Linked DNA regions of Catenulispora sp. GP43. The protein of the gene in region 1 interacts with the protein of each later gene in a pairwise test. Links are inferred from orthologs where the notes say so. Each region holds a gene or a part of one and is shown on either strand. Other genes may lie near its edges.

Region 1 (11,852 bases):
GGCCGGCGGGCTGGTGCTGGTCAGGCGATTCGCTCGGCGGTGATATCGGCTGACACAGCGACACAGTTGACACCGAAGACACAGAGCCCGGCGTGCTAAGCGCCGGGCTCTTGCCTTGCCCGCCATCACCGCGCTCCGGTCCGGCCCCTGCCTCAGCCTTCCAGCGCGGCCGTCAGATCCACCTCCACCAGCTGCCCGCCATACCCGAGCGCGGCGACCCCGAGAAGCGTGCCCGCCGTCCGGAACGCGGGCCCGAGCGCCGACGCGGTGAGGCGCTCCCAGGCGGCTGCCAGCACCCCGCTCTGGTCGCTGACCACGTAGACCACCGAGCGCACCACGTCCTCCGGCCGTGCGCCGGCGGCCGCCAGCACCGCCAGGCCGTTCGCGACCACCTGGTCGATCTGCGCGTCCAGGCCGGGGCCGACCACGTGCTCGTCGGCGTCCAGGGGGCACAAGCCGGCCAGGTGGGCGGTGCGGCCCGCGGGGGCGATGGTGACGTGGGCGTAGCCGGAGGTGGGGTGCAGTCCCGGCGGGTTGAGGAGAGTGAGCTTGTCGCCGTGCGTGTCGTGCGTCATGGAACGCATTGTGGCGGGCGGGGGCATGTGCGGCAGTTGATTATGTGACGCCGACCGCCCTGTCCCCCGTTCCGGCTCCCGCCCATTTGCCCTGACGCCACCTCCCTATAACCTCGGCCTTATGCCCCGCATCGCGCTCGTCACCGACTCCACGGCCTGCCTGTCCGCGGAGGTGGCGGCGGCGCAGGGGATCACGGCGGTCCCGCTGGAGGTGATCGTGCGCGGCGCCCCGCACAGCGAGGCCGATCCCGCGACCGGCGAGCTGCTGGTGGCGGCCCTGCGGGCGCACGAGACGGCCACCACGTCGCGACCGTCGCCGGAGGACTTCGCCGCCGCCTACCGGGCCGCCGCCGAGGCCGGGGCCGAGGGCGTGGTGTCGCTGCACATCTCCGCCGAGCTGTCGGCGACGCTGGAGTCGGCGGAGCTGGCCGCGAAGGACGCGCCGATCCCGGTCCGGGTCCTGGACAGCCGCACCATCGGGATGGCCCTGGGCTTCGCCGTGCTGGCGGCGGCCGAGGCCGGCCGGGACGGCGGGCACGACCTGGACGCGGTGGCCGACATCGCCGCCAAGCGCTCGGCGACGGCCTCCGCGTTCTTCTACGTCCACACCCTGGAGTACCTGCGGCGCGGGGGACGCATCGGCTCGGCCCGGGCCCTGCTCGGCTCGGCCCTGGCGATGAAGCCGCTGCTGCACATGGCCGACGGCCGCGTGGAGCCGCTGGAGAAGGTGCGCACCTCCGCCAAGGCCATCGCGCGCCTGGAGGAGATCGCGGTCGAGCGGGCCGGCGGCGACGGCGGCTCGGTCGAGATCGCCGTCCAGCACCTCGACGCCGCCGAGCGGGCCGAGGCCCTGGCCGCCCGCCTGCGCGACCGGCTGCCGGGCCTGACCGGCGTGACCGTGTGCGAGGTCGGCGCGGTCATCGGCGCGCATGTCGGGCCCGGCGTGCTCGGGGTGGTCGTCGCACCGCGCTGAGGCGTGGCGTTCGGGCAGTCGGGCCTTCGGGCAGTCAGGCGTTCGAGCAGTCGGGCCTTCGGGCAGTCAGGCGTTCGAGCGGTCGGCCGCGCTCAGGCTCCTGCCGGCGTCCACGACCCGGCAGCCCCCGCCGGCTCCCCCGTGGCCGCGATGTGCTTGCGCAGCATCGCCAAGGCCGGATGGGCGTTCTCGGTCCGCCAAACGAGTGAGTGCGGATACACCAGCGTCGGGCCGACCACCGGGATGCGGCGCAGGTCATGGCCGTCGGACCAGGCCAGGCGCGGCTTCTCGCCGACCAGCGAGGCGACGTCGGAGGACTCTGCGACGACGTCCATGAGGTGGTCGCTGCCGAAGTGCGGCCCTATGCCGTCGATGGACAGTCCGAACTCGGCCACCAGCTCGTCGTAGTACAGGGCCCACTCGACGCCGGGAACCAGCCCGGGAATCCAGATGCGGTGCCCGACCAGCTGCGCGAGGGTCACGGTCCGGGCTCCAGCCAGCGGATGCCGCGGGCCGACCAGCAGGTCCAGCCGCTCGTCGAGGACCCGGGCGGCCTCGACGCCGGGCGGCAGGCGGCGCGTCGGCGCGACGTACCGGAACGTGGCGTCGATGGTCCCGGCCTGCACGGCCGCCAGCGCCGCGTCGGCGTCGAACAGGGTGACCACGTCCAGTTCCACCTCCGGGCGCGCCTCGTGGAACCCGCGCAGCAGTGCCGACATCGCGCTGCGCATGGTGATGACGTCGACCCTCAGCGCGCGCCGCCCGGGACGCACCGAGGCGATCGCCCGCTCCTCGGCCTGCATCAGGGCCCTGGCGTGCGGCAGGAACGCCTGGCCGTCGATGGTGAGCTGGGCGCCGCGCGCCGTACGGGTGAACAGGCGCACCGCGAGTTCCTTCTCCAGGCCGGCGATGCGCTTGGACACCGCCTGCTGGGTGACCGCGAGGTCGTTCGCGGCGTCCTGAAACCGTCCGGTGTCCGCGGCGGCGACGAAGGTGCGCACTGCTTCGAGGTCCATGGTCGCTCAGCCTAGCGACACAACGCACCGTTGTGGCCGATGGCCCTTTTGGTTGTTTGACCAGGGATTCTGCTCCCCGATTGGATGCCTGGGTCAGCCGATGGTTGTGGAGTGGCGGAAGGGGCGCGCGGATGGCAGACGGATCGAAGGAGACCGGCAGGCGACGGCTGGGGCGGCCGTTCGCCTGGCTGTGGTCGGCCTACACGATCAGCACCCTGGGAACCTACTTCGCCTTCAACGCCTTCTCGCTGATCCTCATCAGGGTGCTGCACTCCGGCCCGGCGCAGGTCGCGGCACTGTCGGCGTCCGGCGCGGCGGTCGGGGCGCTGGTGGCGGTGCCGCTGGGGCCGTGGGTGGAGTTCCGGCGCAAGCGGCCGGTGATGATGGCCATGGACCTGCTGCGGTTCGGGGCGATGCTGACGATCCCGGTCGCATACGGCTTCGGGGTGCTCAGTTTCGCGCAACTGCTGGCGGTGTCGGTGGTGGTCGGGGCGGCGGACATCACGTTCACGGCGGCCAGCGGCGCCTATCTGAGGTCGCTGCTTCCGCGCGAGGACCTGCTGGCGGCCAACGGCCGGTTCGAGTCGGCGCAGTGGTCCTCGATCGTAATCGGGCCGCCGCTGGGCGGGGCGGTGTTCGCGCTGCTGGGGCCGGTGGCCACGGTGGTGGCGGACGCGGTGAGCTATCTGCTGTCGGCGCTGGGGATCCGCGCGATCGGGGCGGACCGGGAAGTGGTCGGGACCCGCGACCGCTCCAGCGGGCTGCGCATGGCCGACCTCGCCACGGGCTGGCGCCACATCTTCGGCAACCCGGCCCTGCGCCCCCTGTTCCTGAACAGCGCCATGGTCAACGCGCTGATCATGGCCGGCGAACCGCTGCTCAACGTCCTGATGCTCGGCCGTCTCGGCTTCGCGCCGTGGGAGTACGGCCTGGCCTTCGCCGTCCCCTGTCTCGGCGGCCTGCTGGGCTCCCGCCTGGCCCCGCGCCTGGTCGCCCGGTACGGCCGCGCCGCCGTCCTGCGCACCGCCGGCACGCTGCGCGCCGTCTGGCCGCTGGGCCTGCCCTTGGTGGGCCCGGGACTGCCCGGGCTGCTCCTGGTGATCGTGGTGGAGCTGGGCCTGATCACCACCATCAGCGTCTACAACCCGGTCCTGGCGACCCACCGCCTGGAGCAGGCCGGCCCCGACAACGTCACGCGGATCCTGTCCGCCTGGTCGATCACCAGCAAGGCGAGCATCGCGGCGGCCACCGCGCTGTGGGGCCTGATCGCCGCGGCCACCAGCCCGCGCTTCGGCCTCGGCCTGGCCGGGGCGCTGCTGCTGGCCTCGCCGCTGCTGCTGCCGCGTGGCGCGCGGGCCGAGGCGCTGGCAGCGACAAGCTGATCAGCGAAAAGGCCCGGTGCCGGCCGCTCACAGCGACCGGCACCGGGCCCTCGAACCGCGAACCGCGAACCTACGCCGGCACCACGTTCACCAGCTTCGGCGCCCGCACGATGACCGTCCGCACGCCGCGCCCCTCCAGCGCCCGCTGCACGCCCTCGGAGGCCAGCGCCAGCTCGCGCAGCGCGTCCTGGTCGATGCCCGGGGGCACCTCCAGGCGGTCCTTCACCTTGCCCGCGACCTGCACCACGCACGTCACGGTCTCGTCCACCAGGTACGCGGGGTCCGCGACCGGGTAGGCGGCGCGCGCCACGGGGCCGTCGTGGCCCAGGCGGGACCACAGCTCCTCGGCGATGTGCGGGGCGAACGGCGCGGTCAGCACCACCAGGGCCTCGGCCGCCGAGCGCGGGACCGCGGACAGCCGGGTCAGGTGGTTGTTCAGCTCGATCAGCTTGCTGATCGCGGTGTTGAAGCGCATGCCCTCCATGTCGGCGCGGGCGCCGTCGATGGTCTTGTTCAGGGCGCGCAGCGTGGCCTCGTCGGGCTCGGCGTCGACGACGGTGACCTCGCCGTTCTCCTCGTCGATCACGTTGCGCCACAGCCGCTGCAGGAAGCGGAAGCTGCCGATCGAGGCGCGGGTGTCCCAGGGCTTGGACATGTCCAGCGGGCCCATCGACATCTCGTAGATGCGCAGGGTGTCGGCGCTGTACTCGTCGATCATGTCGTCCGGCGAGATGACGTTCTTCAGCGACTTGCCGATCTTGCCGAAGTGCTGGGTCACCTCCTCGCCCTCGTAGACGAACCGGCCGTCGACGTCCTCGACCCGGGAGGCCTCGACGTAGACCCCGCGGGCGTCGGTGTAGGAGGCGCCCTGGATCATGCCCTGGTTGTACAGCTTGCGGAACGGCTCGGCGCTGGTGACCTGGCCCAGGTCGAACAGCACCTTGTGCCAGAAGCGCGCGTACAGCAGGTGCAGCACCGCGTGCTCGGCGCCGCCGACGTACAGGTCCACGCCGCCGGTGTCCTCGGGGTCCTGCGGGCCCATCCAGTACTTCTCGGCCGCGGCGTCCACGAACCGGTCGTCGTCGCCCGGCGACAGGTAGCGCAGGTAGTACCAGCACGAGCCGGCCCACTGCGGCATGGTGTTGGTCTCGCGGTGGTACTGACGCGGGCCGTCGCCCAGGTCGAGGGTGACGTTCACCCACTCGGCGGCGCGGGCCAGCGGCGGCTCGGGGGCGCTGGTGACGTCGCCGGCCTCGAAGGTCTTCGGCGAGAAGTCGTCGACCTCCGGCAGCTCCAGCGGCAGCATCGACTCCGGCAGCGCGCGCGCGATCCCGGCCTCCGGGCCGTCGGCCGCGTACACGATCGGGAACGGCTCGCCCCAGTAGCGCTGGCGCGAGAACAGCCAGTCGCGCAGCCGGTAGGTGACGGTGCCCTCGCCGATGCCCTTGGCGGTCAGCCACTCGGAGATGGCGCGGATCGCGGCCGGGACCGGCAGCCCCTCCAGCGACACCTCGTCGTTAGCCGAGTTGGTAATCTGCGCCGTCTTGGAGTCGTAGGCCTCGGTCCAGTCCTCGACGTTCTCCGACCAGTCGGCCGGCGGCGCCACCACGATCCGCATCGGCAGGTCGAAGGCCCGCGCGAACTCGAAGTCGCGCTGGTCGTGCGCGGGCACCGCCATGATGGCGCCGGTGCCGTAGCCCATCAGCACGTAGTCGGCGATGAACACCGGCACGCCCTCGCCGTTCACCGGGTTCACCGCGAAGGTGCCGGTGAACACGCCGGTCTTCTGCCGGCCCTCGGTCTGCCGCTCGACCTCGGTCTTGGCCGCGGCCTGCGCGCGGTAGGCGGCGACGGCCTCGGCCGGGGTGGCGTGCCCGCCGGTCCACTGCTCGCGGGTGCCGGCCGGCCACTCCTTGGCCACGAAGGAGTCCACCAGTTCGTGCTCCGGCGCCAGCACCATGTAGGTGGCGCCGAACAGCGTGTCGGGCCGGGTCGTGAAGATCTCGATGGTCTTCTCGGAGCCGTCCACCGCGGTGACCGGGAAGTGCACGCGCGCGCCCTCGGACCGCCCGATCCAGTTGCGCTGCTGCAGCTTGATCGGCTCGGGCCAGTCCAGCCGGTCCAGGTCGGCCAGCAGCCGGTCGCCGTACTTGGTGATGCGCATCATCCACTGGCGCAGGTTGCGCTTGAACACCGGGAAGTTGCCGCGCTCGGAGCGGCCGTCCGCGGTGACCTCCTCGTTGGACAGCACGGTGCCCAGGCCGGGGCACCAGTTCACCGGGGCCTCGGCGATGTAGGCCAGGCGGTACGAGTCGATGATCGTCGCCTGCTCCTGCGCGGACAGGTCCTGCCAGGCGCGGTTGTCCGGGGTGCGGCGGGCGCCGGAGGCGAACTGCCCGATCAGCATGCTGATCGGGCGGGCCTTGTCGGCCTGGTCGTCGTACCAGGAGTTGAAGATCTGCAGGAAGATCCACTGCGTCCACTTGTAGAAGGACACGTCGATGGTCGACACCCCGCGCCGGGTGTCGTGGCCGAAGCCGATGCGGTGGATCTGCTCCTTGTAGCGCGCGATGTTGCGCTCGGTGCTGACCCGCGGGTGGATGCCGTGCTCGACCGCGTACTGCTCGGCGGCCAGGCCGAAGGCGTCGAAGCCGATCGTGTGCAGCACCTGGTGGCCGGTCATCATCTTGTACCGGCCCAGCACGTCGGTGGCGATGTAGCCCAGCGGGTGGCCGACGTGCAGGCCGGCGCCGGAGGGATACGGGAACATGTCCAGGATGTAGGCCTTGGGCTCCATGGTGTCCGCCGGACAGTCGGGAACCTCGAAGGTGTGGTGCGCGGCCCAGTATTCCTGCCACTTGGGCTCGATCTCGGCCGCCACAGCAGCCGTGTACCGGAACTTCGGGTCGTCGCTCGCAGGCTTGGGCTGTGTGGTCTGCTCGCTCATCGTCGTCTCAGTCCTCAAGATACGTCTGGTCAGAATCAGATATGGGCTGGAAATGAAAAAGCCCCTCGCGCATGGAGGGGAGCCGCGCTGACCGGAGCCTTGGGCGGCCCCGTCCTGTTTCAGCGCGGCGAACTAAGAAGCAGCGTCACAGCCCGCATGCCTCAAGGGTACCAGCGACGTCCCGGCGATATCGGCCCTACCTGCGGACCAGTCCCAGGACCAGCAGGATCTGCGCAAGGTGGTACGTGACGATGATCGGCACGTCCAGCTCCCAGTCCTTACGGACGAACCGGGTCCAGCCGATCATCGCGTCCGACACGGCGAACAGCAGCGCGCCGGGGATGATGCGCATGTCGCCGGTCCACCAGGCCGCGACCACCATCAGCGAGATGACACTGACGTAGGCCAGCACCGGCACTCCCAGCGCGGGATCCTCCTCGGCGGCCGCGCGCTGGACTCGCAGCCCCACGGTCGCGAACAGCGCGCCGGCCAGGACCAGGCCGGTGATGACGAAGGAGATCGCGTAGCCGCCGTGCGCGTGCAGTTGGACGAAGGCGGCGATGTACGCGACGTGCGCGAGCAGGAAGGCGCCCAGGCCGGCCACGAAGTCGCGGTCCGCCGACGGCGAGTCCTCCGGCAGCATCAGGAAGACGTCGCCGATCAGGCTCAGCACCAGGGCCGCGGCCATCGTGGCCACGATGGAGGCCTTGGCGTCGTGCCCGTCCGCGATGGCCAGGGCCGCGGCGATCAGCAAGACCATGGTCAACGGCTTAGCGGCGTACTCCGCACGGCGCGCGCCCACCGAGGCCGGGTCCATGGCGCGCCGCGACACGGCGGTCCAGTCGGCGAGGGCGATCACGAGGGTGAGCAGCGTCAGCGTGAGGGGCACAGCGGAAAGCTACTACTCAGTAGCTTCGCTGTCAGCAGTGCTGCCCGCGAAGCCTCTCCTTGTATATATGTACGACGCTCAAACGTTCAGTCTTCGCGGGGCTGTTCCGGGTGCGGTTCATCAGGCGACGCGGGCAACTCGACCTGGGCCGGCGCGGCCACCGGAGCCGCCGCCAACTCCGGCTCGCGCCGGATCCGCAGGAACCGCGGAGTCGGGAAGGCCAGGAACCCCTCTGCCCGCCCCGCCGCGATGGCGATCCGCGCCAGGTCGCGAGCCTTGGGGAAGCACAGGTACCGCGGCTCCCACACCGGCCGGTACTTCATGTTCGCCCGGTACAGCGACTCCAGCTGCCACCAGCGCGAGAACACCGACAGCACCACCCGGGCCAGCCGCAGGAACGGCCCGGCCCCGATGCGCCCGGCGCGCTCGAAGATGCTGCGGAACATGGCGAAGTTCAGCGAGACGCGCTCCACGCCGTGCTTCGGGCCGGCCTTGATCAGGTCGATGACCATGAACTCCACCAGGCCGTTCTCGGTGCCGCGCGCGCGCCGCATCAGGTCCAGCGAGAGCCCCTTGGTCCCCCACGGCACGAAGGACAACAGCGCGCGCAGCGCCCCGTCGCCGTCCAGGCACTCGACCATCACGCACTGGCCGTCCGCCGGATCGCCGAGCCGGCCCAGCGCCATCGAGAAGCCGCGCTCGACGCTGCCGTCGCGCCAGTCGTCGGCCCGGCGCATCAGGGCGGCCATCTCGTCGGAGGGGATCTCGGCGTGCCGGCGGATCCGGGTGCGGTAGCCGGCGCGCTCGACCCGGTTGTAGGCCTGCCGGACCACGCGCATCGCGCGGCCCTCGAGCGTGAACTCGTCGACCTCGACCACCGCCTCGTCGCCGAGCTCGATGGCGTCCAGGCCGAACCGGGCCAGGACCTTGCCGCCCTCCTCCGAGGACCCCATGACGGCCGGGACCCACGCGTGCTCCCGGGCCTCGGCCAGCCACGCCTCGATCGCCCCGGGCCAGGCCTCGATGTCGCCGATCGGATCGCCGGAGGCCAGCGACACCCCGCCGACCGGCCGGTAGGCGATCGCCGCCTTGCCCGACGGCGACCACTTCACCGCCTTGTCCCGGCGCAGGTTGAAGTAGCCCAGCGAGTCCTGGTCGCCGAACTTGTCCAGCAGGGTGCGCAGCCGGTCGTCGTCCTCGGGCTGGTGCCGCACGGTGCCGCGGCGCGGCTGGAACAGGGCCCAGGCCACCGCCAGGATCATCACACTGCCGATCAGGTTGACCGTGACGTCCACCCAGTGCGGCACCTCGACGGCGGTGTTGTACCACCAGATGCCGGTCCCGGCCATGCCCGCCTTGAGCGTGTAGAGCGCTTGATCGCCCAGGTCGGTGGCGGGGTTGGCGTCGTTCCAGGCCACCAGGGTGACGCCCAGCACCGTCGAGAGCGCCAGCGAGACGGCGAGCACCACCAGGGCCAGCCGGAAGTTCGCGGCGTCGAAGACGGCGTAGAACTCCTTGCGGGCCCAGATCACCAGGCCGATGAACAGCGCCTGGATCACGAACGCCACGATCAGCGGCGCCAGCGGCTGCAGGTCGGCCGAGGTGACGGTGTAGAGCAGCGCGCTGATCGCCAGCCAGCCCAGCGGGCCGACGAACAGCCCCAGCACCATCAGCAGCCACCAGGCGATCCGCTTGCGCCGGCGCACCGCCGCGCCGAGCATCAGCATCAGGACCCCGAAGCCGATCGAGGGCACGCCGAGCAGGAAGCCCAGGCTGAACAGGAGGTAGTCCGGCAGCCGGTCGATGCGCTCGTTGGTGCGCGGCGAGAGCGCCGACAGGATCGAGGCCAGCGCCACGATCCGGCAGTACCAGACCAGCAGCATGGGGATCCGGGCGCGGAAGCGCTGCGCGCGGCCCGCAGTCGCGGTCTCCGTCATCCGAACCCTTACCTCCGGCTGTGTATGGTTTCGAAGCTGATAGCGGTCCAATCTACTCAACGCCCGGGTTCATCCCGGAGTGCCCTGAGCGGAGCGTGGCGGGTCGGGCCTTTCGGGCACCGGCTCCTGGGACTACTGGTACTCTCCGGGTCACCGCGGGTGGGGCGGTTACCAATGCGATCACTGGCGGACGATGTTGGGGGCAGACCCGATGGAGCAACAGCCCGGACGGCGGCAGCCTGGACGGCAAGGTCAGGGACGCCCCGGCGGGAACCGGTCGCAGCGGCCCGAGGACTACGTCGAGGACGACCCGACGATGGTGCGGCCGTTCGTGAAGGCCGGGCCCGGCGGCGCCGACTCCGGCGCCGAGTCCGGCGCCGGACGGCGCGGGCGTCAGGGTGCTGACGGCGGGGCACCCGGCGGGCGGCCCCGGCAGGGCGCGGCCGGCGGCGGGCAGGGGCGGCAGAACGGGCGGCAGCAGCAGCCGAACGGACGCGGCGCGGACGGCGGCCGGACGGCCCAGAACGGGCGCGGCCGGGCCAACGGAGCGGGCCAGGGCGCCGGCGTCCCCGGTCCCCGACCCCCGCACGACGCCGACCCGCACCAGGTCCCGGGCCTGCTCTCGACGCCGATGCCGCCGCCGCGCGCCGTGGCCCGGCACACCCCGCCGCAGCAGCCGGAACCGGCCCCGGCGCTGAGCGACCTGACCACGACGATGCCGATCCTGGCCGTGCCCGCCGACGACGGCTACGACGGCTATGAGGGTTACGAAGGCGATGGCCACCCGGACCACGACAACGCGCCACCCGGCGAGCACGGGCACTTCCACGACGACGGCGACTTCGGCCGGCACCGCGGTACCGGCCGTCCGCCGCGCGCGCTGAAGATCGGCGCGCTCTTAGCCGGCGTGGCGGTCGTCGGGGTGGCCGCGTACAGCGTGCTCGGGAGCGGATCGAGCTCGCCGGCGGCGGGACCGGCAGCCGCCGGGTCGACCACCACGACCGGGGCGTCCGGGGACCCGGGCACGCCGTCGGACAGCAGCGCCCCCGCCGCGCCGGCGCCGACCGGCACGGCCTCGGACGCCAGCTCGTCCTCGGCCACCACGCCCTCGCCGTCGCACACCACGAAGACGTCGGCGTCGAAGACCTCGTCGTCCTCGCACCCGTCGACGCCGAGCAGCTCGTCGATGGCGTCGCGGCCGAGCAGCGCGCCGTCGACCACGGCCACCACCTCGGTTTCGGCGGCGCCGCCGCCGCCGAGCACGCCGTCGCCGACGTTCACGAGCCTGGGACCGGGCTCCCCCAACGGCCCAGCGATCTCGCAATTGCAACAAAACCTCAAGAATTGGCAGAAAAGCACTTGGGGTTGGTCGAATGTGAAGGTGAGCGGCGCCTGGGACCAGGCCACCACCAACGCGGTCGAGGCCTTCCAGGACAACAATCCCGGCACCAGCCCGCCCGACCCCTACGGCACTTACGGCCCGGCGACCGACAAGGCGTTGCAGCAGGCCGTGGGCTGATAGCCGGATTCGGGCCCCGGGACGAACATCAGAGTGATAGCGTCGGTGATCGCCCGAAGTCGCGCCACGCCACGAAGGACGTTACGGAGGCAGAGATGTCCGCACCGCAGCAGCCTTTGGAGCCCGACTTACCCGGGATACCAGTGCGGTCGCAGCGCGCAGCGGACAGGCTCCGCCACGAGCCCGCGACCGGCACCGAATCCCCGCGAGAGCAGACCGAAGCCGGCGCCACCCGGCCCCGGCCCGCGAACGGAGGAGTTCAGCGTGGCTGAGACGAACGGAGGCCGCCGACCGGCCCCGAGACAGACGCGCGCCGTGCCCGGCCGAGACCGGGGCACGAGCGCGCCGCACACCGAGGCCAACCTGCCGATGACGCAGCCGCGCGTGCCGGATCCGTCCTGGCTGCCCGGTGCGGGACAGGGACTTGGGCAGGGACCGGGACCCCGCTCGGGATCGGGACCGGCTGCCGGGTACGGACAGCAGCCGGCTGGTCGCGGGCAGCAGGCGGGGATGGGGCAGGGTGCGCAGCATCCGTCGTTCCAGCCGCGACCGAGTGCCGCGCCGCAGCAAGCCGCCGCCGGACAGCATCCCTCGTTCCAGCCGCGACCAGCTCA
Region 2 (11,383 bases), on another replicon or contig:
TCTCGCCGGTGACCAACACCGTGACCGTCGGCACCGCCGAGGAGCTGGACGTCACCGGGCTGTCCGGGATCAAGCTGCGCTGGTGCGGTCCGGAGTTCACCGGCCGGATCGAGTGCCACGCGCAGCTGCGCGCACACGGTGAGGGAGTGTCGGCCACCGCTGAGCGCACCGGTCCGGACGCCATCGAAGTAATCCTCCACGAGCCGGTTAGAGGCCTCGCGCCGGGGCAAGCGGCAGTCCTCTACGACGGTACCCGCGTCATCGGGTCCGCCACCGTGGCGCAAACCACGCGCTGAGAGTGCCAACCATTTGGGCCTCTCATGCGTCGGTTAGGGTCGTAGGTTGAAAACCCGATCCGACAGTTATGGGGAGGGACCCCGATGGGTTCACGACGCACGCTCCTGGCGATAGCCGCGGTTGCCACCTCGCTCGCCGTGGTCACCGCGGGGTGCTCCGGCGGCTCCAAGGCCAAGCCGGCGGCGAACGGTACCTCGGCGGCCACCTCCGAAGGCGCCAGCCCGACCGACACGGTCGCGGCCGCGTTCCTGGCGGCGTGGCAGTCCGGCGACTACACGAAGGCCGGGTCCATGACGGACCTGCCGGACAAGGCCGGGCCCCGGCTGAAGTCCGTGATGGAGTCCCTGGCTCCCAAGTCCATCGTGCTCAAGCTGGGTTCGCAGCAGAACGCGCCGAGCAGCGCCGGTTCCACCTCGGCCTCCGGCTCGGCGACCCCGGGCGCCCCGAGCAGCCCGGCCACCCCGAACCCGCTGGCCAACGCGGTCCACTACGGCTTCAGCGTCACCGACACCTTCGACGACGGCCTGACGTGGTCCTACAACTCCACGATGTCGGTGCTGCCGCCGACCGGGAACGGCCCGGCGCTGGTGCACTTCGCCTCCTCGATGATCAACCCGCAGCTGAGCGCGGCCTCGAACCTGAAGGCGGTGCCGCCCTCGGTGCCGGTCGCCGACCGCGGCGGCGCGCCGCTGTCCGGGACGGCCCACCCGAGCATCGCCGGCATCATCACCAAGCTGGCGATCGCCAAGCCGCAGAACGGGACGCAGGCCTCGCTGCAGATCCAGTTCGTCGACAACAACACCGGCAACCAGATCCCCGGATCGAACACGATCCAGCTCGGCGCGCCGAACGCGACCAGCGGGCTGCAGCTGGCCTCGACGATCGACTCGAAGATCCAGACCGCGGCGGAGAACGCGCTCGCGGCGTACCCGAACTCCGGCATGGTGGTGATCAAGCCGTCCACCGGCGAGATCCTGGCCATCGCCACGAACAACAAGAACAACGTGAAGATGGCCTACACGGCCACCCGGGCGCCGGGCTCGACGTTCAAGACGGTCACCGCCACCGCGCTGATGCTCGGCGGCATGCAGCTGTCCGACACGGCCGACTGCACGGCGACGGCCAAGGTGGGCACCGAGACCTACCACAACGACGAGGGCCTGAAGGACGGCTTCACCGGGGCGACCCTGCTCACCGCCTACGAGAAGTCCTGCAACACCTCATTCGTGAACGCGACGATCGGGCACAACCTGCCGATGGACAGCCTGTCCAAGACCGTCCACGACTACTACGGGCTGAACCAGCCCTGGGACATGGGCGTCGGCTCGGCCACCTACTGCACCGGCGGCAACCTGCAGGTGCCGCCCGCCGACACCCACAGCCTGCTCGCCGCCTCGGCCTTCGGCCAGGGCATGATCACGATGTGCCCGCTGACCATGGCCTCGATCGCCGCGACGGTGGCCACCGGCCAGTTCCACCAGCCGATCCTGATCCCCGGCTTCCAGGCCCCGGCCAAGGCTCAGCCGCTGCCGGCGAACGTGGACCAGAACCTGCAGACGATGATGCGCGGCGTCATCACCGACGGCACCGCGACCTCGCTGGCCGGCATCTCGCCGACGCTGGGCGCCAAGACCGGGTCGGCCGAGCCGAACGCCACCGACCCGACCGACTCCTGGATGATCGCCATGGACCCGAAGAACGACATCGCGGTCAGCGCGCTGGTCCTGAACGGCGGGTTCGGCAACAGCGCGGCCGGCCCGGCCATCGCCGCGATGATGAAGGCCGCCGGCCTGAGCTGAGCACGCGACACCTGCTGATGCCCCGGGCCGCTTCGGCCCGGGGCATCACTCGTCCGCGGCGCCGTCCGCCTCCAGCGGGCCCAGCACCTCCTCGCCGATCTCTCCCAGCACCCTGATCTGCTCGGCGCTCAGCCGGTCGAGCAGGTGCCGGCGCACCGAGGCCACGTGGCCCGGCGCGGCCTGCTCGATGGTGCGGCGGCCCTGCGGGGTGAGCACCACGAGCGAGCCGCGGGCGTCGCCGTCCACCTCCTCGCGGCGCACCAGGCCGCGCTGTTCCATGCGCGTGATGTGGTGCGACAGCCGGCTCTTCGACCACTGCATGCGCGCGGCGAGCTCGCTCAGGCGCCGGCGGTCGTCGGAGGCGGTCAGGTTCGACAGGACGTCGTAGTCGGCTTCCGACAGGCCCGCCTCCTTCGCCAGGTCGCGGTTGATCTCGGCGCTGAGCAGCAGGCGCATGCGGCGGTAGGCCAGCCAGGCGCGCATCTCGGCGTCGTCCAGCCAGCGGGGCTCGGTCGCGGTCACGGGTCCAGTCTAGCGCTGTTGTTGACATGTCACAGATCTCCGGCGCAGACTTGTTGACATGTCACCGAAAACCATGCGCCGGTTGGCCCAGCTGTTCGCCGGGCTGGTGCTGTTCGGTGCCAGCACCGCGCTGATGGCGGCCTCGGACCTGGGCCTGGCCTCCTGGGACGTGCTGCACCAGGGCCTGGCCCGGCACACCGGCCTGCCGCTGGGGCGCATCGTGATCATCGTCGGCGCGCTGGTGCTGCTGGCCTGGATCCCGCTGCGGCAGCGCCCCGGGTTCGGCACCGCGAGCAACGTCGTGGTCGTCGGCCTGGCCGCGGACGCCACCCTGGGGCTGCTGCCGCCGGTCCACGCCCTCGCCCCGCGCGCGGCGCTCCTGCTCGGCGGCGTCGTCCTGAACGGCGCCGCCACCGGTCTCTACGTCGGCGCCGGCCTGGGCCCCGGGCCCCGCGACGGCCTGATGACCGGTATCGCCGCCCGCACCGGCGCCTCGCTGCGCCGGACCCGCACCGGCATCGAACTCGTCGTCCTGGCCGTCGGCTGGCTGCTCGGCGGGACCGTCGGCGTCGGGACAATGCTGTTCGCCGCCGCCATCGGCCCGCTCGCGCAGTTCTTCATCGCCCGCTTCGACCTGGACTCACCGGGAGGACACCATGCCCCGCCTGCTCGTCATCACCAGCACGACCCGTCCGGGACGGGTCGGGACCGCCGTCGCCGACTGGGTGCTCGACCTGGCCCGCGAGCACGGCGGGTTCGAGGTCGCGCTCGCCGATCTGGCGGAGATCGGCCTGCCGTTCCTGGACGAACCCGATCATCCGTCTGAGGGCGCGTACATCCACGAGCACACCCGCCGGTGGAGCGGGACGGTCGAGGCGGCCGACGCCTTCCTGATCCTCGCCGCGGAGTACAACCGAGGGATCACCGCGCCGTTGAAGAACGCGCTGGACTCGTTGTACGCGGAATGGGCCGGCAAACCGGTCGGGTTCGTCAGCTACGGCATGTCCTCGGCGGGCCTGCGGGCCGTCGAGATGATCACGCCGGTCGCCGTGGCGTTGGGGATGACGCCGCTGCCCGACGTCGTGGCGCTGCCGCTGCGGGAGGCCCTGGACGCCGACGGCCGGCTGACGCCGGGGGAGCGCGGGGCGCGCGGCGTGCGGGCCCTGCTGGAGGAACTGCGGCGCTATTCCGAGGCGCTCGGGCAGTTGCGCGAGCCGCTGGCGGCGTGAGCGGAACCCGGACGCCCTCTCAGCTGTCGAAGCGGACGAACAATTCCCGCTGATCGGCCCCGGCCAGCAGTGCCAGCAGCGACAGCGACCGGATCAGCTGCCCGCAGCGGTAGGCGTCCCAGCCGCCGTCGGCGGCCCCGTCGGCGGCGGCCCAGCGTTCGGCCAGGGCGTCCACGTCGTGGTCGCTCAGATGCGCCAGCCGGGAGCCCAGGGCCCGGCGCACCGGCAGCAGCACGGTGCCGCCGGCGTCGTCAGGGCCCTCATGCGCGGGCGTGAGCACCGCCTCGCGCACCTCCGCCGGGTCGTTGCCGGTCACCAGCAGATCCAGGTCGATCAGCTGGGCCGGGTCCAGGTCGCCGGCGGGCACGGTGTCCAGGGCGGCCAGCACGGCCGAGGTGTCGGCGTGGGCCGCCGCGGCCGCCACCACCCGCAGTTCGGCGGGGCTCGCGGCGAAGAACACGGTCGACACGGACGGGCTCCAGGAGGTCAAGACGGGTCGCCGGCGGCGAGCGGGTTTTGAACAGGGCTGGTGCTGGTCACAATAGCGGCGACCTGGGCTCTCGGCTCGCGCATTCGTCACCCCGCCGGGTGATGTCGGCGGCGTGCGCCACCGGGGCGCGCCCCCGGCACGGGGTCGTACCGGCTCCGGCGGCCGCCGGAGCCGGTACCGGCCGGACGCGGCTTCACCTTGGCTACGCTCGTCCCATGCACCGACCCCCACGCGCCACCGGCATCGGCTCCCTGCCCGGCACCGACTCCGGCGCGGCCCACCGCCTGGTCTTCGACGAACTTCCGGACCTGCCGCACCTGCCCGAACTCCCCGCACGCGGCGTCGGCGCGGACATGATCGGCCGCGGCACCGCGCTGTTGGTCGAGCTCTACGCCGAGGTGCAGCCGAGCGGCTGGCGGCTGACCGAGCGGCCCGGGCGCGACGCCCGGCGCGCCGACTCCTTCCTGCGCCAGGATCTGGACTTCCTGGAGGAACAGGCGCAGGAGTTCACCCAGACCCTGAAGGTGCAGGCCGTTGGCCCCTGGACGCTGGCCTCGACCCTGGAACTGCGGCACGGCGACCGGATGCTGGCCGACCTCGGCGCCGTGCGCGACCTCGCCGAGTCGCTGACCGAGGGCCTGAAGCTGCACATCGCGGAGCTGAAGAAGCGCGCCCCGCAGGCCGGCGCGCTGATGGTGCAGCTCGACGAGCCGGCGCTGCCGGGCGTCCTGAACGGCACCGTGCCCACCGCCAGCGGCTTCGGCCGGCTGCGCGCGGTCGAGGAGCCGGTGGCCCGCGAGTTGCTCGCCGGCGTGTTTCAGGCCGTGCACGACGCCGGCGCCGAGACCGCCGTGCACTGCTGCGCCCCCGGCGTCCCCGTCGACCTGCTGCGCAAGGCCGGCGCCGACTTCATCTCCTTCGACGCGACCGGCATCGACGTCCAGACGGCGCACGACGAACAGCTCGGCGAGGCGATCGAGGCCGGCACCGGCCTGATGCTCGGCGTGGTGCCGGCCACCGACCCGGCCCGCGCGCCCGGCGTCAACCAGCTGCTGGACAAGGTGCTTTCCCTGACCCGGCTCGGGTTCTCGCCCGCGCAGCTGGCCGAGGCCGTGACGATCACCCCGACCTGCGGACTGGCCGGGGCCACCCCGCCATGGGCCCGCCAGGCGCTGATCCTCGCGCACCGCACGGCCGACGCGTTGGCGGACAAAGCCTCCTGAACTGCGGGACTGTCAGTGCCGGGCGATAGATTCGTCCTGTCGAAAAGCCCCCCGACCAGTGAGGTGACTGTTGTCCGCCATGGATGAGACCGCCGCCGCCACCCCGGCGCAGCAGCACGCGGCCCTGGCCGAGGAGATCGAGGACGCGCGCTACCGGTACTACGTCCTCGACGCGCCGACCATGAGCGACGCCGAGTTCGACGTGAAGCTGCGGCAGCTGGAGGCGATCGAGGACGCCAACCCGGAGCTGCGCACCCCGGACTCGCCGACCCAGAAGGTCGCCGGCGCCTACGAGACCGAGTTCACCTCGGTCCCGCACCTGGAGCGGATGCTCTCGCTGGACAACGCCTTCACCGCCGAGGAGCTGAAGACCTGGGCCGACCGCGTCGAGAAGGACCTCGGCTCGTTGCCGGACCTTCTGTGCGAGCTGAAGGTCGACGGCCTGGCGATCAACCTGCTCTACGAGAACGGCAAGCTGACCCGGGCCCTGACCCGCGGCGACGGCCGCACCGGCGAGGACATCACGCCGAACGCCAAGACCATCCAGACCATCCCCAAGACCCTGACCGGGACGGCGGAGTTCCCCGTCCCGGAACTGGTCGAGGTGCGCGGCGAGGTCTACTTCGCGGTCAAGGCGTTCGACGAGTGGAACGAGAAGATCCTGGCCGAGACCGGCCGCTCCTACGCCAACCCGCGCAACGCCGCGGCCGGCTCGCTGCGCCAGAAGGACCCGCGGGTGACCGCGCAGCGGCCGCTGTCGATGGTGGTGCACGGCATCGGCGCCCGCAAGGGCTTCACGCCGACCTCGCAGTCGCACTCCTACGACGCGCTGCGCGCCTGGGGCCTGCCGACCTCGGACCGGGTCAAGGTCGTCAAGAGCCTGAAGGACGTCGAGAAGTACATCGACTACTACAACAAGCACCGGCACGACGTCGAGCACGAGATCGACGGCGTGGTGGTGAAGGTCGACGAGCTGGCCATCCAGGGCCGGCTGGGCAGCACCTCCCGGGCCCCGCGCTGGGCCATCGCCTTCAAGTACCCGCCGGAGGAGGTCACCACCAAGCTGCTGGACATCCGGGTCCAGGTCGGCCGGACCGGCCGGGTGACGCCGTACGCGGTGATGGAGCCGGTCACCGTCGCCGGCTCCACGGTCCAGAACGCCACGCTCCACAACCAGGAGATCGTGGTGAAGAAGGGCCTGAAGATCGGCGACACGGTGATCCTGCGCAAGGCCGGCGACGTGATCCCGGAGATCGTCGGCGCGGTGCAGGACCTGCGCGACGGCTCCGAGCGCGACTTCGTGATGCCGGAGAACTGCCCGGACTGCGGGACGAAGCTGGCCCCGCAGAAAGAGGGGGACATCGACCTGCGCTGCCCGAACTCCGAGAACTGCCTCGGGCAGATCCGCGAGCGCATCGATTTCATGGGCAGCCGCAACGCCCTGGACATCGAGGCGCTGGGCTACGAGTCGGCGGTGGCGCTGACCCAGCCGGCCGGCGGGACCGCGCCGGTGCACGACGAGGGCGACCTGCTGAGCCTGAGGATCGAGGACCTCGCCGAGCTGAAGATGCTCCAGGCCAAGCGCGGCGCGGACGCCAAGCCCGGCGAGATGGAGCTGGTGCCGTACTTCTACACCAAGGGCACGCCCAAGAAGCCCAGCGCGCCGACCGCCACCACCGAGTTGCTGCTGCAGCAGCTGGAGCTGGTCAAGACCGACCGGCCGCTGTGGCGCTTCCTGGTCTCGCTGTCGATCCGGCACGTCGGCCCGACCGCGGCCCGGGTGCTGGCCCGCGAGTTCCCGTCCTTCGACGCGCTCGCGAACGCCACCGAGGACGAGCTCAAGGCCGCCGAGGGCATCGGCCCGACCATCGCCACCGCGATCGTGGAGTGGTTCGCGGTGGACTGGCACCGCGAGATCATCCGCAAGTGGCAGGCCGCCGGCGTGGTGCCTGTTGTGGAGTCCCAGCCCGAGGGACCGAGGCCTCTTGAGGGATTGAGCGTGGTCGTAACGGGCACATTGGCCGGATTCACCCGGGATGGTGCCGCCGAGGAACTCACCAGCCGGGGTGCGAAGGTGAGCGGTTCGGTGTCGAAGAAGACCTCGTTCGTGGTGGTCGGCGACAATCCGGGGAGCAAGTACGACAAGGCGTTGACTCTCGGGGTGAAGGTGCTGGACGAGGAGGGATTCAAGGTGCTGTTGGCGGACGGTCCGCAGGCCGCTGCCGATACAGTGGCGGAAGCAGGGGCCTGACACCGACGCCCGGCCCGGCGTCAAGACCAAGGCGAAACCTTTACGGTCCGTCTCTGGTCGGCGACGTTCTGATACGGCAATATGGCCGCGTCAGCACGTTTGCCTGACGCGCGCACCGACGCTGACGTCTGCAGGTAAAGAACCGGTACAGGAGGCCCGCTCCATGCACCGACCATTCGAGCCGGACTACGGCCCGAAGGCCGATCCGGGACGTCTGTACGCCTTCGTCGCCTCCGTCAGCGCCGCCGGGATCACCATCCTGGCCGCCTTGTTGATCCTGAACTGGCACGGGTCCGGACCGACCACGCAGGCCATGCCCGCGCTGCTGATGACCGTCTGCCTGGTCTTCCTCGGGGAGCTGCGGCCGCTGATGCGGCTGCAGCACACGAACCGCGAGGCGGCCACCACCACGGTGTTCACCATCGCGCTGCTGATGCTCGCGGGCTGGCCGCTGGCGGCGATGGTGCAGGCCGCGGCCTCCCTGGTGGGCGGCGCGGCCGGCCGCCGGACCTGGTGGCGGATCCTGTTCAACGTCTCGCAGTTCACCCTCTCGCTGGGCGCGGCCTGCCTGGTGCTGCGGTTCTTCGGGATCGTCCCCACGCCGGGCCGTCCCTGGGCGCCGAACGTGACCTCGATGGCCGCGATCTTGCTGGCCGGGGTGGCGTACTTCGTGGTGAACCTGTTCTTCGTCTGGCAGGCCGTGGCGCTGTGGACCGGCGTGCGCCTGTCCGTCATAGCGTGCCGCGAATGGCGGGTCGAACTCCAGGTGGTCGGCGCCTCGGTGGTGCTGGCCCCGCTGATCACCGTGGTGATGCGGCACGAGCCCTACCTCATCGTGCTGTTCATACCGGTGCTGATCGTCTTCTACCGCAGCGCGCTGGCCTTCGACGAGAGCGAGTGGCAGTCGCTGCACGACCCGCTGACCGCGCTGCCCAACCGCAAGGCCCTGCGGCGCCAGGCCGAGATCATGCTCGGCACCGCCCCGGTCTCCGGCGAGGCGGGGCCCTCCTCCCTGTACTCCACCGGCCGCGCCCCGGCCGCGGTGTCCGTCCCGCCCGGCAAGATCGGGCTGTTCCTGCTGGACCTGGACCGGTTCAAGGAGGTCAACGACACCCTGGGGCACGCCGCCGGCGACGAGCTGATCCGCGAGGTGGCCGCGCGGCTGTCGGCCGCGGTGCGCGTGGAGGACATGGTCGCCCGGCTCGGCGGCGACGAGTTCGCGGTCCTGCTGCCGGGCCTGCCGGACGTCGAGGCCGCGCAGCAGCTGGCGCAGCGCCTGCTGGACGCGGTCGCCGTCCCCTACCGGCTGCACGGCTTCAAGCTCGACGTCGAGGCCTCCCTGGGCATCGCGCTGCACCCGGACGACGCCCGGCACTACGACGTCCTGCTGCGGCACGCGGACGTGGCGATGTACGAGGCCAAGCGCGCCAAGATGGGCTGGGTCCGCTACGACCCGGCCAAGGACCGCAACAGCCCGGACCGGCTGGGCCTGCTGTCCGATCTGCGCGAGGCCCTGGACGCCGGCCGCATCGAGGTGCACTACCAGCCGCAGGCCTCGTTCAAGGGCGAGCGCGTGGTCGGCGTGGAGGCGCTGGCCCGCTGGCGGCACGAGGTCCGCGGCGCGATACCGCCGGAGACGTTCGTGAAGCTGGCCGAGTCCAGCGGCCTGATGGCCCGGCTGACCGAGTACATCCTCGACGTCTCGCTGCGGCAGGCGGCCCTGTGGTGGCGCAACGGCTACGGCGTCCCGATCGCCGTGAACGTCTCCCTGCGCGACATCGAGAACCCCTACTTCGTGGAGATGGTCGCCCGCAAGCTCGCGCAGCACCGGGTCCGCCCCGAGGCGCTGCGCCTGGAGGTCGCCGAGCGGGTCCTGGTCGGCGACGCGCAGAGCGTGCGCGCGGCCCTGATCGGCCTGTCCAAGCTCGGCGTCCGGCTGTCCCTGGACGACTTCGGCACCGGCTACGCCTCGCTGCTGACCCTGCGCCGGCTGCCCTTCGACGAGATCAAGATCGACCGCTCCTTCGTCGGCGGCATCGGCTTCGACGCCGACGACGCCGCCATCGTCCGCTCGACCATAGACCTGGCGCACTCGCTGGGCCTGCGGGTGGTCGCCGAGGGCGTCGAGGACCCCGGCACCTGGTCCACGCTGGAGGGCTACGGCTGCGACGAGGCGCAGGGCTGGCTGGTCTCCAAGGCGCTGCCCGCGGCCGAGATCTGCGCCCTGCTGGCGAAGCGGGTGACCTCGGCGGCGCCGACGTCGACCGGGCCCGGATCGGCTTCGGACCAACTTTCGGCGTAGGCGTGGCAACCTGAGCGGCTCCCGTCGCGTGTGACCTTATGGAGGGGGGATTCCACCAGGGTTCACGGGGGCTCGATGGTTTGACTGCGGAGAATACTGATCGGTGTCGCGCTGGCGATCGTGGTGTTCGCCGCCGGTGTCGTGGGCCTGCTTCTCTGGTACTTCCACGGGATGGACCCCGGGCCGCAGCCCGACGCCGCGAAGGCGGCGCGTTCCGCGACCGCCCAGGCCGCCGACCACGCGGTCAGCGTGCAGGTGGACGCCCGGATCGCGCAGGTGCGTGCGGCGCTGCCCTGGGCCGCGTACTTGGGGACCGCGGTGTCCGACTCGTGCGGCGCTCAGCTGAAGCCCACAGACGCCGTCGGGGCCAAACCGGCGGGGTCAGACCTTGTCGCAAATCGCGGCGTCGGCTGTGGAACCGAAGTACGCCAAGATGCCGTACATCGTGCCGATCACCCCGGATTTCCCGCCGGCCGCCGGACTGGCCGTGGCGACGAACGCCACGATCGAGGTGACCCTGGCTCCGGAACTGCCGGAGCTCGACGGCGGGCAGAACGCTCACGACAGCTCGGTCAGGTTCCCGTCCTCGGGCCTCTACTACCAGGCTTGGCAGCCGTACAGCCCGGCTCAGGTAGCCGCGGCCTATCCCGCGCACAGCGCCGTCATCGCCATCGAACTCGCGGTGGATTACGGCACCGGGACCGCCGAGGACTGAATGTTTGAGGCCACTGTGGCGCGAGTGGATCTCCCGTCGGGCCGCGCCAGGCGGTTAGCGTAAGCGCGTGGAGATCCTTCGTTACACCGCCTTCAGCTCCGACCCCGCCGGCGGCAACCCGGCCGGCGTTGTCCTCGACGCGCGCGGCATGGACGACGCCGCGATGCTCGCCGCGGCCGCCGAGGTCGGCTACTCCGAGACCGCCTTCCTGCTGCCGACCGAGCAGGAGCGGGTCATGGACGTGCGCTACTTCAGCCCGCTGGCCGAGGTGCCGTTCTGTGGCCACGCGACCATCGCGACCGCCGTCGCCTATGCCGAGCGGCACGGCGTCGGCGACCTGATCCTGAACACCCGGGTCGGTGTCGTCCCGGTCCGCACCGCCGCCGCGGCCGACGGCACGCTCACCGCCACCCTGGTCTCCGTCCAGCCCAAGAGTGTGGAACTGCACGGGCCGTTGCTGGCCGAACTGCTGGGGATCCTCGGCTGGACCGCGAGCGACCTGCACGAGGCGCTGCCGCCGCGCATCGCGTTCGGCGGCGCGTGGCATCCGATCCT

Evidence for each region.
Region 2: the proteins of leuS (region 1) and ligA interact in binary tests that used the Escherichia coli proteins (3 or more experiments, as listed by UniProt). The link is inferred for Catenulispora sp. GP43 from one-to-one orthologs.

What each region holds. Positions count from the first base shown.
Region 1 is NZ_JBGCCT010000024.1:127,687-139,538, forward strand. What follows is about bases 3,817-7,266. They hold leuS (leucine--tRNA ligase), read right to left. Parts: upstream 6,894-7,266; coding sequence 4,017-6,893; downstream 3,817-4,016. Other genes in these bases: ABH926_RS37495 (MFS transporter), read left to right, coding at 3,817-3,946; ABH926_RS37505 (lysoplasmalogenase), read right to left, coding at 7,090-7,266. Outside these bases: ABH926_RS37480 (Rid family hydrolase), read right to left, coding at 153-575; ABH926_RS37485 (DegV family protein), read left to right, coding at 697-1,548; ABH926_RS37490 (LysR family transcriptional regulator), read right to left, coding at 1,641-2,564; more of ABH926_RS37495, read left to right, coding at 2,696-3,816; more of ABH926_RS37505, read right to left, coding at 7,267-7,782; ABH926_RS37510 (phosphatidylglycerol lysyltransferase domain-containing protein), read right to left, coding at 7,869-9,719; ABH926_RS37515 (peptidoglycan-binding protein), read left to right, coding at 9,931-11,238; ABH926_RS37520 (peptidoglycan-binding protein), read left to right, coding at 11,503-11,852.
Region 2 is NZ_JBGCCT010000035.1:73,420-84,802, reverse strand. The notes cover bases 5,245-8,225. They hold ligA (NAD-dependent DNA ligase LigA), read left to right. Parts: upstream 5,245-5,639; coding sequence 5,640-7,811; downstream 7,812-8,225. Other genes in these bases: ABH926_RS44640 (putative bifunctional diguanylate cyclase/phosphodiesterase), read left to right, coding at 7,975-8,225; ABH926_RS44650 (methionine synthase), read left to right, coding at 5,245-5,560. Outside these bases: tRNA 2-thiouridine(34) synthase MnmA, read left to right, coding at 1-296; ABH926_RS44675 (penicillin-binding transpeptidase domain-containing protein), read left to right, coding at 381-2,096; ABH926_RS44670 (MarR family winged helix-turn-helix transcriptional regulator), read right to left, coding at 2,142-2,618; ABH926_RS44665 (YitT family protein), read left to right, coding at 2,677-3,444; ABH926_RS44655 (hypothetical protein), read right to left, coding at 3,867-4,316; more of ABH926_RS44650, read left to right, coding at 4,553-5,244; more of ABH926_RS44640, read left to right, coding at 8,226-10,113; ABH926_RS44635 (hypothetical protein), read left to right, coding at 10,526-10,828; ABH926_RS44630 (PhzF family phenazine biosynthesis protein), read left to right, coding at 10,896-11,383. UniProt on the Escherichia coli protein: DNA ligase that catalyzes the formation of phosphodiester linkages between 5'-phosphoryl and 3'-hydroxyl groups in double-stranded DNA using NAD as a coenzyme and as the energy source for the reaction.